One region of the Shewanella avicenniae genome, then DNA from elsewhere that is predicted to be linked to it. Evidence: predicted binding sites of a transcription regulator. Region 1 holds the regulator's gene; each other region holds the start of a gene.

Region 1 (3,238 bases):
GTTGACCCTGATCGGTATGGCCAAGGTAGAGCAAGGCAGCAGCATGTCCTCAGCGGATAAGATCATTTACGATCTGAACAAGCAGCAGCTGCAAGCGATTGGTAGTGACCAAGAGCAAGTCACCACAGTTATCCGTCCAGATAATCTCCCTAAAGAGCCAACGCCGCCGAAAACCGAGCAGGAGCAGCCATGACCAGCGTTTTAAAAGCGACCAATCTGGCCAAGAGCTATAAAAAACGTTCGGTAGTAAAAGATGTTAGCTTACAGGTAAACACCGGACAGATCGTTGGTTTGCTCGGTCCTAACGGTGCGGGCAAAACCACCACCTTCTACATGGTGGTCGGCTTAGTACAGAGTGACCATGGCCGTATTTTTATTGATCAAGATGATCTGACCTTAGATCCAATGCACCTGCGGGCGCGTAAAGGGATTGGTTATCTGCCGCAAGAGGCGAGTATTTTTCGCAAACTCTCAGTGCGCGATAACATTATGGCCGTTCTTGAAGTCCGCAAAGGATTAAGCAACGAAGAACGCGAAGCCATTCTTGAACAGCTGCTCGAAGAGTTTCATATCACCCACATCCGTGACAGCTTGGGGATGGCGTTATCGGGTGGAGAACGGCGCCGCGTTGAGATAGCACGCGCGTTAGCGGCTGATCCAAAATTCATTTTATTGGACGAACCTTTTGCGGGCGTAGATCCAATTTCTGTTATCGATATCAAGAAAATCATCGAACAACTCAAGTCTCGAGGACTGGGTGTCTTGATTACCGATCATAACGTGCGCGAAACTCTGGATGTGTGCGAACACGCCTACATCGTCAGCCATGGGCAGCTGATTGCAGAAGGCACACCCGCCGAGATCCTCGACAACCAACAGGTGCGAGCAGTGTACTTAGGGGAACAATTCAGGCTATAGTACGGTGGTGGGGACAAATAAATTTCATAAAACTACCAACTCTTTGTGGTTGTTTTAATACATAATTTTTGGGGATTAGCAGTCAACAATGAAAGCGTCACTTCAGCTTAAGCTGGGTCAACAATTAACTATGACACCGCAACTGCAGCAGGCAATTCGTCTACTGCAATTGTCGTCGCTTGAGCTGCAGCAGGAAATTCAACAAGCACTCGATTCCAACCCGATGTTGGAGATTAATGACGATGTTGATGTTGATAACAATGACGCGGGGCTTGAAGCGGATAACCGCGAACGTGACAGTGAACAAGAGCTGTCAGAGTCGATAGAAGACAGTTCGTCCGTTGAAACCAGTGATGCGCTTAATAGCCAAGAGCTCCCTGAAGAACTGCCAATGGACACCACTTGGGACGAGGTTTTCACCGCTGCGCCCAACACGTCATCTGGCGTCGTCCGTGACGATGACATGCCGTTTCAAGGTGAAACTAGCGAAGGCTTGCATGAGCATTTGGAATGGCAAAAAAACCTCACACCATTTTCAGAAACCGATGAAGCAATTGCTACCGCGATTATTGAAGCCATTGACGAGCGTGGCTATTTAACCCAATCAGCTGAAGAAATTATTGAAGCGCTGGGCTTAGATGATATCGAAGTGGATGAAGTTGAAGCCGTGCTGAAGCGCATTCAACACTTTGATCCCGTGGGAGTTGCCGCGCGCGATTTACGCGAATGTTTGCTGATCCAATTATCACAATTCAGTGACGACGTACCGCATTTGGCCAATGCCAAAATGCTCATCGATGAGTACCTCGATCTGATCGCCGCCAAAGATTACCGCACCTTGATGCGCAAAACGCGCCTTAAGGAAGAAGAGTTACGTGACGCAATCGTTCTCATCCAAACGTTAAATCCTCGCCCAGGATTAACCATCCAAGAGTCTGAAGATGAATATGTCATTCCAGACGTGACGGTATGGAAGAAAAACGGGCGCTGGGTGGTTGAACTCAACCCAGATTGCATGCCAAAAATCAGCATCAATCAGCAGTATGCCACGATGGCACGTAGCGTGCGCAGCCAGTCAGATAGCCAATTTATTCGTGGTCATCTGCAAGAAGCTAAATGGTTTATCAAGAGTTTGGAAAGCCGTAACGACACCCTGCTTAAAGTCGCTAATTGCATCGTTCAATTTCAGCAAGGCTTCTTCGAATATGGTGAAGAAGCGATGAAACCTATGGTGCTCAACGATATTGCCGAAGCGGTAGAAATGCATGAATCGACCATTTCGCGGGTCACCACCCAGAAATACATGCACACCCCTCGCGGCATTTTTGAACTAAAATATTTCTTCTCTAGCCATGTAGGTACTGACGATGGCGGCGAGTGTTCTTCAACAGCCATTCGTGCTTTCATCAAAAAGCTGGTTGCCGCGGAGAACCCTAAAAAGCCGTTAAGCGACAGTAAAATGGCGCAATTGCTTGCCGAACAAGGCATTAATGTCGCGAGACGAACAATCGCTAAGTATCGGGAAGCAATGCTAATTCCGCCGTCAAATCAGCGGAAGAGCCTTTAAAAGCCCGACAATCGGAGGAGTCAACGATGCAAATTAATCTTGCAGGAAAACAACTTGAGATCACCGATTCTTTACGTAGCTACGTTGAGAGCAAATTTGCAAAGCTTGAACGCCATTTCGAACAGATCAATAATGTCCACATTGTCCTCGCTGTTGAAAAAGCACTACAGATAGCAGAAGCCAAGCTGCACCTTTCCGGCGGCGAAGTATTTGCAACCTCTCAACACGACGACATGTACGCCGCCATTGACATCCTCATTGATAAATTGGATCGTCAGGTCATTAAACACAAAGAAAAGCTGACAAAACACTAACGATGGAACTTAGGACCATCCTGCGGCCGGAGTGTACCACCTGTGCGACTCCGGGCAGTAAGAAAAAGGTACTGGAGCTCATCAGCGATCTCGCAGCAGCCCAGTATCCCGACCTATCCTCTCAAGCCATTTTTGAAAGTCTTTTGGCTCGCGAGCGTATGGGCAGTACAGGAATCGGTAACGGTATTGCGATCCCGCATGGTCGTTTGCCGGATATTGACACGCCCGTTGCGGTATTAATCAAGTGTGAAGAGGCCATTCCTTTTGACGCGATTGATAATCAACCGGTGGATATTTTGTTCGCACTTATTGTGCCAGCAGATCAATGTCAGCAACACCTGAGCACGCTCTCCGCCATGGCGGAAAAGCTAAGCGATAAACAAGTGCTCAAGCAGCTTCGTAAGGCTGAGAACGAGCAAGAACTTTATCAGGTAATCAC
Region 2 (3,238 bases), 1.6 Mb from region 1:
GAATGAGTTGCACACCCAGTCTGTGCTCCAAGTCAGCCACTTGGGTACTGACTTTTGACTTAGAAATTCCCAAGCGACGAGCAGCGGAACTAAAACTTCCGGCACGAGCGACATGAGTGAAAATAGCGATGGGTTCCAATAGTTCTAGCATTGAGTCGCCTATAGCTGCTTTATTCTTGTTGATGATTCGCTGAACTGTCTTTTACGAGGAAAAGTGATCGACCCGAACGGGCGGATTGTACGGCTCAGAGAATAATTGTATCGAGAATAAAAAAGTATACCAACACTTTAGTGACTACTCTAATGGTCTAATACGATAAATTGCAGATTTGATCCGAAAAAAAGCCCGCATTCAGGTCATGAGATGCGGGCAAAGGAAGGTTCGTGGATGAACCTGTCTCAAGGAAGAGGGGGTTAAGCCACTTGCGTCAGCGCTTATTGCGCCTGACTTAGTGACGCTTTGAAATCAGGGTGTAGTCTTCTAACTCAGGGATCTGCTGTTGCACTTTGGCTTCTAACTTTTGCAGCTCGGCAAAGCTTTCACATAATTCATCGGCGTTACGTTCAATCTCGCTTGAGCGAACTTCCATCCGCGCTTCAATGTCGTCGCCCAAGCGCTCCATTTTCTCGCCGAAAGCTTCCATCTTTTCTTCAAAGCTGCCGCCATCGCTGTTAATCATGCTTTGGCCGATATTGACCATGATGTTGCCGATAGAGCTCATCACCACCTGCTCAATATCATTTTCAAACTCATCACCAAAGACTTGGTCTAGCGAGTCATCAGAAGCGCCAATGTAGTACACATCACCGCGTTGATAGGCGGCATCATTAATGCGTTGATGCAGTTTTTCCAGCGCGCCATTCAGCTTTTCAGTGCCGCTGTCGCCCAATAAAGGCGTCAATGAGCTGCCCACAGCATCGGTGGCCAAATCCATCGCGTTATCCAGCAAAGTCACCACTTTGGGGATCTGCGCTGACAAACCTGTACGGTAGTCTTGCAGCAGCTGTTGTTGCTTGTGATTCAATGACACCTGTTTGCCGTTTACAAATAGCTTGTCGCCATCGATGCGGTACAGCTCGTTGTTCTTTTCCGCGACTCGCAGCTGTTGTTGTTGCAACGTCACGTCATAGTTCAACGAGATATTGCAGCTATCGTTACCGTGATAAACGGCAGCCTGCGCCTGCCCGACAACCATTACCCCTGTTAACGCCAATGCAGATACCAAAGTTTTCATCGTGAGTCCTTGTTGTGCTCTTCGCTGTTGATGCTTTGATATAGCAGAAGCCGTGCCAATTTTTAACATACTGTTTTTAAAAGATTTAAATTCAACTGATATAAATAAGCTAAAGATGATTAGCGAATTGCACCAGTTTTTGGTGAATATGACGAGCGACACAAGATGCAGCTTAAGCAGATCAAATAGGCAATAAAAAAGCAGCGTAGTAAACGCTGCCTTTTAGGAGATTACGCGGGGATTAACTCCACCAGATATCGTATAAATCGGTCACGCTGACTTCCAGCACGTTTTGGCTTTTCCAAAACGCCTCAACCGCTTGGCGGTCTTCGTCGCTGCATTTACCGATGCGTTGGGTGGCTACAATACCGTCCCACACCCGATGACCACCACCATGGAAGCCCAGGCCACGCGGCTCAATCACCTGCTCGATAAAGGTATCTACCTGCGCGTCGATCTGTTCTTCACTAATATCATCAGGAAAACGCCAAGCTACATCAAAGCCCAGTTCCTGAAACTCATCAACACGCAATTTTTTACGTAAACGACGACTGCGAATAGCCATGAGCAAATTCTCCGATTTTAAGAAGGTTATTCAGTGCGCTCAAACATCAAATCCCACACACCATGTCCAAGACGTTGACCACGTGCTTCAAACTTTGTCAGTGGACGATAATCCGGTCTTGGCACTACCGTACCATCAGGTGATTGATTTTTATAGCCCGGCGCTGCATTCATTACTTCCAGCATGTGTTCGCTGTAGTTTTCCCAGTCAGTCGCCATATGGAACACGCCGCCCACTTTTAAGCAGCTACGTACCAACTCCGCAAATTCTGGCTGCACAATACGGCGCTTGTGGTGGCGCTTTTTATGCCAAGGATCAGGGAAGAACAGCTGCACCCGTGACAGTGAACCATTAGCAATTGCATTTTGCAGCACTTCAACCGCATCGTGGTGATATACGCGCAGATTAGTCACACCCGCCTCTGCAGCTGATGACAAACACGCGCCAACACCTGGCTTATGTACTTCAATACCGATGAAGTTTAATTCAGGGGCAGCCTTGGCCATCTCAACCAAAGAGGCGCCCATACCAAAACCAATCTCCAACACAGTGTCGGCTTCGCGGCCAAACACTTGGGCTAAATCGATGGTCTCAGCGGAATACTCCAACCCCATGGTTGGCCAGTTTTGTTCAAGCGCTTGAGCCTGACCTTTAGTCAGTCGTCCCTCGCGCAATACAAAGCTTTTGACTTTACGCAGGTACTTGCCTTCTTCATTGAATTCAGCAGTAGTCACTTCGCTCATTTTTGCTCCTGTCAACGGACAGCCATGTGAAAAGAATGGGCATTATCCAAACTTCAACCTGCGGTGCAAGTACTACCGCAGAAAAAGTATACCAGCCACACTTTTAATCGCGCGCCTAATGCAGATTTGCTTGTGCAGCCACCACGCCAAAGCTACACTGGCGCCCATGAATACCGCCCCTTTTTCTCAGCGCATCATCGACTGGTATCGGCAGTTCGGCCGCACCACCTTGCCATGGCAACAGCATAAAACCCCTTATAAAGTATGGATAAGTGAGATAATGTTGCAACAAACTCAAGTTGCCACCGTTATCCCTTACTTTGAGCGTTTTATGGCCCGCTTTGAAAGCGTTACCGCACTTGCGAACGCCGACATAGATGAAGTGCTGCATCATTGGACCGGACTAGGCTATTACGCCCGTGCCCGCAACCTGCATAAAGCCGCAGTGATTATCCGCGATAAATACCACGGTGAGTTTCCTACTCAATTTGATGAGGTGGTCGCCCTCCCCGGCATTGGTCGCTCTACTGCGGGCGCAATTTTGTCGCTGGCCAGCGGCCAACATCATGCAATTTTAGATGGCAACGTTAAACGGGTATTGGCGCGTCACCACGCTGTGGCAGGTTGGCCGGGATTACCCAAAGTTGAGCAACAGCTGTGGCAGTTAGCAGACAACCTTTCGCCCGCTGAACATA
Region 3 (3,238 bases), 1.1 Mb from region 1:
TATGCAGATTCTAGCTTGATACCGACGCTCGCGGATCTGAATCGTTTAGCCAAAATTGCGAAACGAACCCATAAGGTATTTAGCAAGAACGGCTTTATTCCCGCCTAACGCTTAATCGCTAAACAACTGCGGATATTTGCGCTGATAGCGTGGCAACATGCTGCTATTGCCAAGTAGCCCTCCTTGATGCAGATACATCAAGGGCATGGCAAGCGTAGGCGCAGTTTGCAGCAATGTCATCCACCCCAACGGATCGTAGAGTAACTCAAAAGTCACTCCTGTTTGATTGAGCAGGCGCCATAGGGTTAAAAAATCGCGGTAACACTTACCGAAATGATATTTTTTGGCGGGGGCGACTATGGTCGGATGCCACTGCCGATTAGCGCAAAGCTGGTCAAACTGCTGTTGCAAATAGGCTGCATCGCCCACCACGGGGCAGGTAAACACCTCGATAGCCAATTCATGCTGTTTGAAATATTTCGCGAGAAATAAGGCGGTTGTGCCTGTTCCTGACGGCAGAAATAGTGCGAGTTGGCTCAGTTGCTCAGCTTGGTACCAATCCGCAATCTCTTCGGCGAGCTTTGCCACGCCATATTCAGCTTCGGCCATGCGGCCGCCCTCTTCTATAAAAAGGCATTCAGGGTCATTGGCGGCCAATTGCTGCAGGTAACTAGCGATTTGCTCGCCACCGCTCACGGGCGCAGGCAACACCTTAGCCCCTAGCGCTAATGCGGCAGCGTAGTTGCCAGAGGGATTCGCCAACAGCAGCTGCGGCAGATGATCGACATAAAATTCTAGCTGCCAGCCTTTGAGCTGACACAAGGCCGCCATGGAATAGAGCGAGTTCGCTTGCGCTGAGCCATAACCGAGCACTTTTTTTACTGTGGGGAAGTCTTGCTCATAAAAGTAGAGAAACTTGCGCGCCTTATTGCCCGAAAACTGTGGGTGTAATAAATCATCACGTTTGATAAAGACGTCATGCCCCGCCACATGAATCTGTTCAACGGGTGAATTTGCTAACTTCATGGGTGAACTCACACATTAACCTTGGCAAATTCTAACCAGCGCCAATTAGCGAAACCATCATAATTTAGTGAAAAGCACTACTGCTGCTCCTGAAATTAATCAGCCAGAAAGCGATATACATTTAAAAACAATGTGTTATAACGAACTCAACATTTGGCACAGATATCGCAAAGTCGATAATAAGCAATAACAATTAAGGAAATACGATGTCTCTACTTCGACTTATTTTTAACATCGCATGGTTTTTGTTGGGTGGGTTCGTGATGGGGCTCGCCTGGTGGTTGGCCGGCATTATCTGCTTCATTAGCATCATCGGCATTCCGTTCGGGCGCGCCTGCTTTGTCATTGGCGAACTCGCGTTTTGGCCCTTCGGCCAAGATCACGTCAGCCGCGATCAATTCTATGGACGTGAAGATATCGGCACTGGCGCCCTGGGGATGATCGGCAATATCATCTGGTTCTTACTGTTTGGGATTTGGTTAGCCATCGGCCACCTGGTGCATGCCTTTGGTTGCTTTATTAGCATTATCGGCATCCCATTTGGTATCCAACACCTGAAGCTGGCATTACTGACGCTCACCCCAATCGGTAAAACTATCGTCAATGGTGAAGCACGCGCTTAACCGCCGCTAATGACGCGGCAGTAGATAAAAAGAGCCTATCGTTTCGATGAGGCTCTTTTTATTAATGGCGCGCGATTACCCAGACGCGATGCTAAGAGACTGCTCAACACTTTCACATCAGCGCTAACGGCTGCCATCACAGCATCAAATCTAACCTCAATGCCAACTTGTAATTTAATTCCAAACCCAGGTTGAGTGACTAAACGCCGCTTTACCGACTAAAACGCGAAACAAATCACACAGCAATCGAACGAAGTATAAAATTTAATCAATTGAATTTCATAAACTTACAGATTTGATACTAGAAAAAGGTCTAATATAACAACTGGTCATACCACATCACCAAAAAACAGGGATAATATGTAATAAAGTTTCAGAAGCGACAAATAAACAACAGTTCGCGAACAGAATTAAAAATTAAAACATTACAGAGGGAAGAAACCATGAAAAAATCAACTGTAGCAGCTTTAGCTCTCCTAGCCTCATTAGGTTCAGCAGCCACTATGGCAGACTCACTGCAAAGTGGTGTTGAGTCACTGCAACTGCCAATGACGCTGGATACAGGTGTTTTAACTCGTGCTCAGTATACGCCAAAAGGTGTTGAATACTACATCACCACTGAAGTTAAAGAGAAAGAGTTAACTGAAAGCACCACCGCAAGCGCATGTGCTAACTTGGCACCTGAAGCGCTGGCTAAAGGCGTAACTTACAACTACTTCAACCAAGCGGGCTATCTGGTAGCGAAAGTAAACGTTGCCAACGACACCTGTGGTCGCTAAGCAAATCGCTTGATTGAAAAAGGCTCCTATGGAGCCTTTTTTATTTTGTAATTCAATCTGATAAAACAAAATTCATCACTCAACACACAGTTCCTCGTTGTTGCGAACTTTCCCCAATGTTTAGAAAAATTATTACACCACAATTTGTAATATAATTACAAAAATGGCGTGATACTAGTCCGCTCATTTGTTGATTATTTGTTATCAAAAATATGCTTACAGCGCCACTTAGGCGCATTTATTGGCCTTCCACGCTGAAAATCCGTAAGCTTTTTCAAGAATCATCATTAGATAGGGCATCACGTGCGTTATTGGCTTTTCAAATCTGAACCGGACGATTATTCAATCAGTGATCTGCAACTCGCGGGCGAGCAAGGCACTTGCTGGTTCGGGATCCGCAATTACCAAGCACGGAATTTCTTGCGTGATGAACTGCAAGTGGGCGATTTGGTATTGTTTTATCATTCCAGTTGCAAGCAACCTGCGATTGTAGGTACTGCAGTGGTAACCAAAACAGCCTACCCAGATCCATCGGCAACCGATCCGCAATCGCCCTATTTCGACGCTAAATCCACCGAAGCGCAACCGCGTTGGTTCTCCGTCGATATTCAATGGCAGAGTACCTTTTACCAACCGGTGACGCTGAGTTTTATGAAGCAACATCCGCCACTGGCACAGATGTACCTTATACAAAAAGGTAGCCGCCTCAGCTTACAACCAGTGACTGCTGAAGAATGGAATATAATCAATAAATTAGGAGTTAATGGATGACGACAAGAATTTCACACATCCTCGCGGCAATTAGCGTAG

What was found. The regulator sigma-54, encoded in region 1, starts transcription at its own class of promoters, with help from an activator protein. The targets are predictions, from matches to a motif close to GTTGGCACGNNNNTNGNNT.
Region 2: the regulator sigma-54 is predicted to act here: its motif matches at 1,277-1,295, upstream of JYB87_RS14060 (YggN family protein).
Region 3: the regulator sigma-54 is predicted to act here: its motif matches at 1,179-1,197, upstream of JYB87_RS07295 (YccF domain-containing protein).

Annotation. Positions count from the first base shown of each region.
Region 1 covers NZ_CP071503.1:534,102-537,339, reverse strand. The annotation lists gene lptA (lipopolysaccharide transport periplasmic protein LptA) at 1-193, shown strand, start outside; gene lptB (LPS export ABC transporter ATP-binding protein) at 190-918, shown strand; gene JYB87_RS02315 (RNA polymerase factor sigma-54) at 1,007-2,485, shown strand; gene hpf (ribosome hibernation promoting factor) at 2,512-2,799, shown strand; gene ptsN (PTS IIA-like nitrogen regulatory protein PtsN) at 2,802-3,238, shown strand, end outside.
Region 2 covers NZ_CP071503.1:3,167,250-3,170,487, forward strand. The annotation lists gene JYB87_RS14055 (LysR family transcriptional regulator) at 1-151, opposite strand, end outside; gene JYB87_RS14060 (YggN family protein) at 450-1,235, opposite strand; gene JYB87_RS14065 (50S ribosome-binding protein YggL) at 1,477-1,800, opposite strand; gene trmB (tRNA (guanosine(46)-N7)-methyltransferase TrmB) at 1,827-2,543, opposite strand; gene mutY (A/G-specific adenine glycosylase) at 2,710-3,238, shown strand, end outside.
Region 3 covers NZ_CP071503.1:1,660,421-1,663,658, reverse strand. The annotation lists gene JYB87_RS07305 (hypothetical protein) at 1-108, shown strand, start outside; gene JYB87_RS07300 (pyridoxal-phosphate dependent enzyme) at 112-1,026, opposite strand; gene JYB87_RS07295 (YccF domain-containing protein) at 1,233-1,649, shown strand; gene JYB87_RS07290 (hypothetical protein) at 2,093-2,428, shown strand; gene JYB87_RS07285 (EVE domain-containing protein) at 2,732-3,199, shown strand; gene JYB87_RS07280 (hypothetical protein) at 3,196-3,238, shown strand, end outside.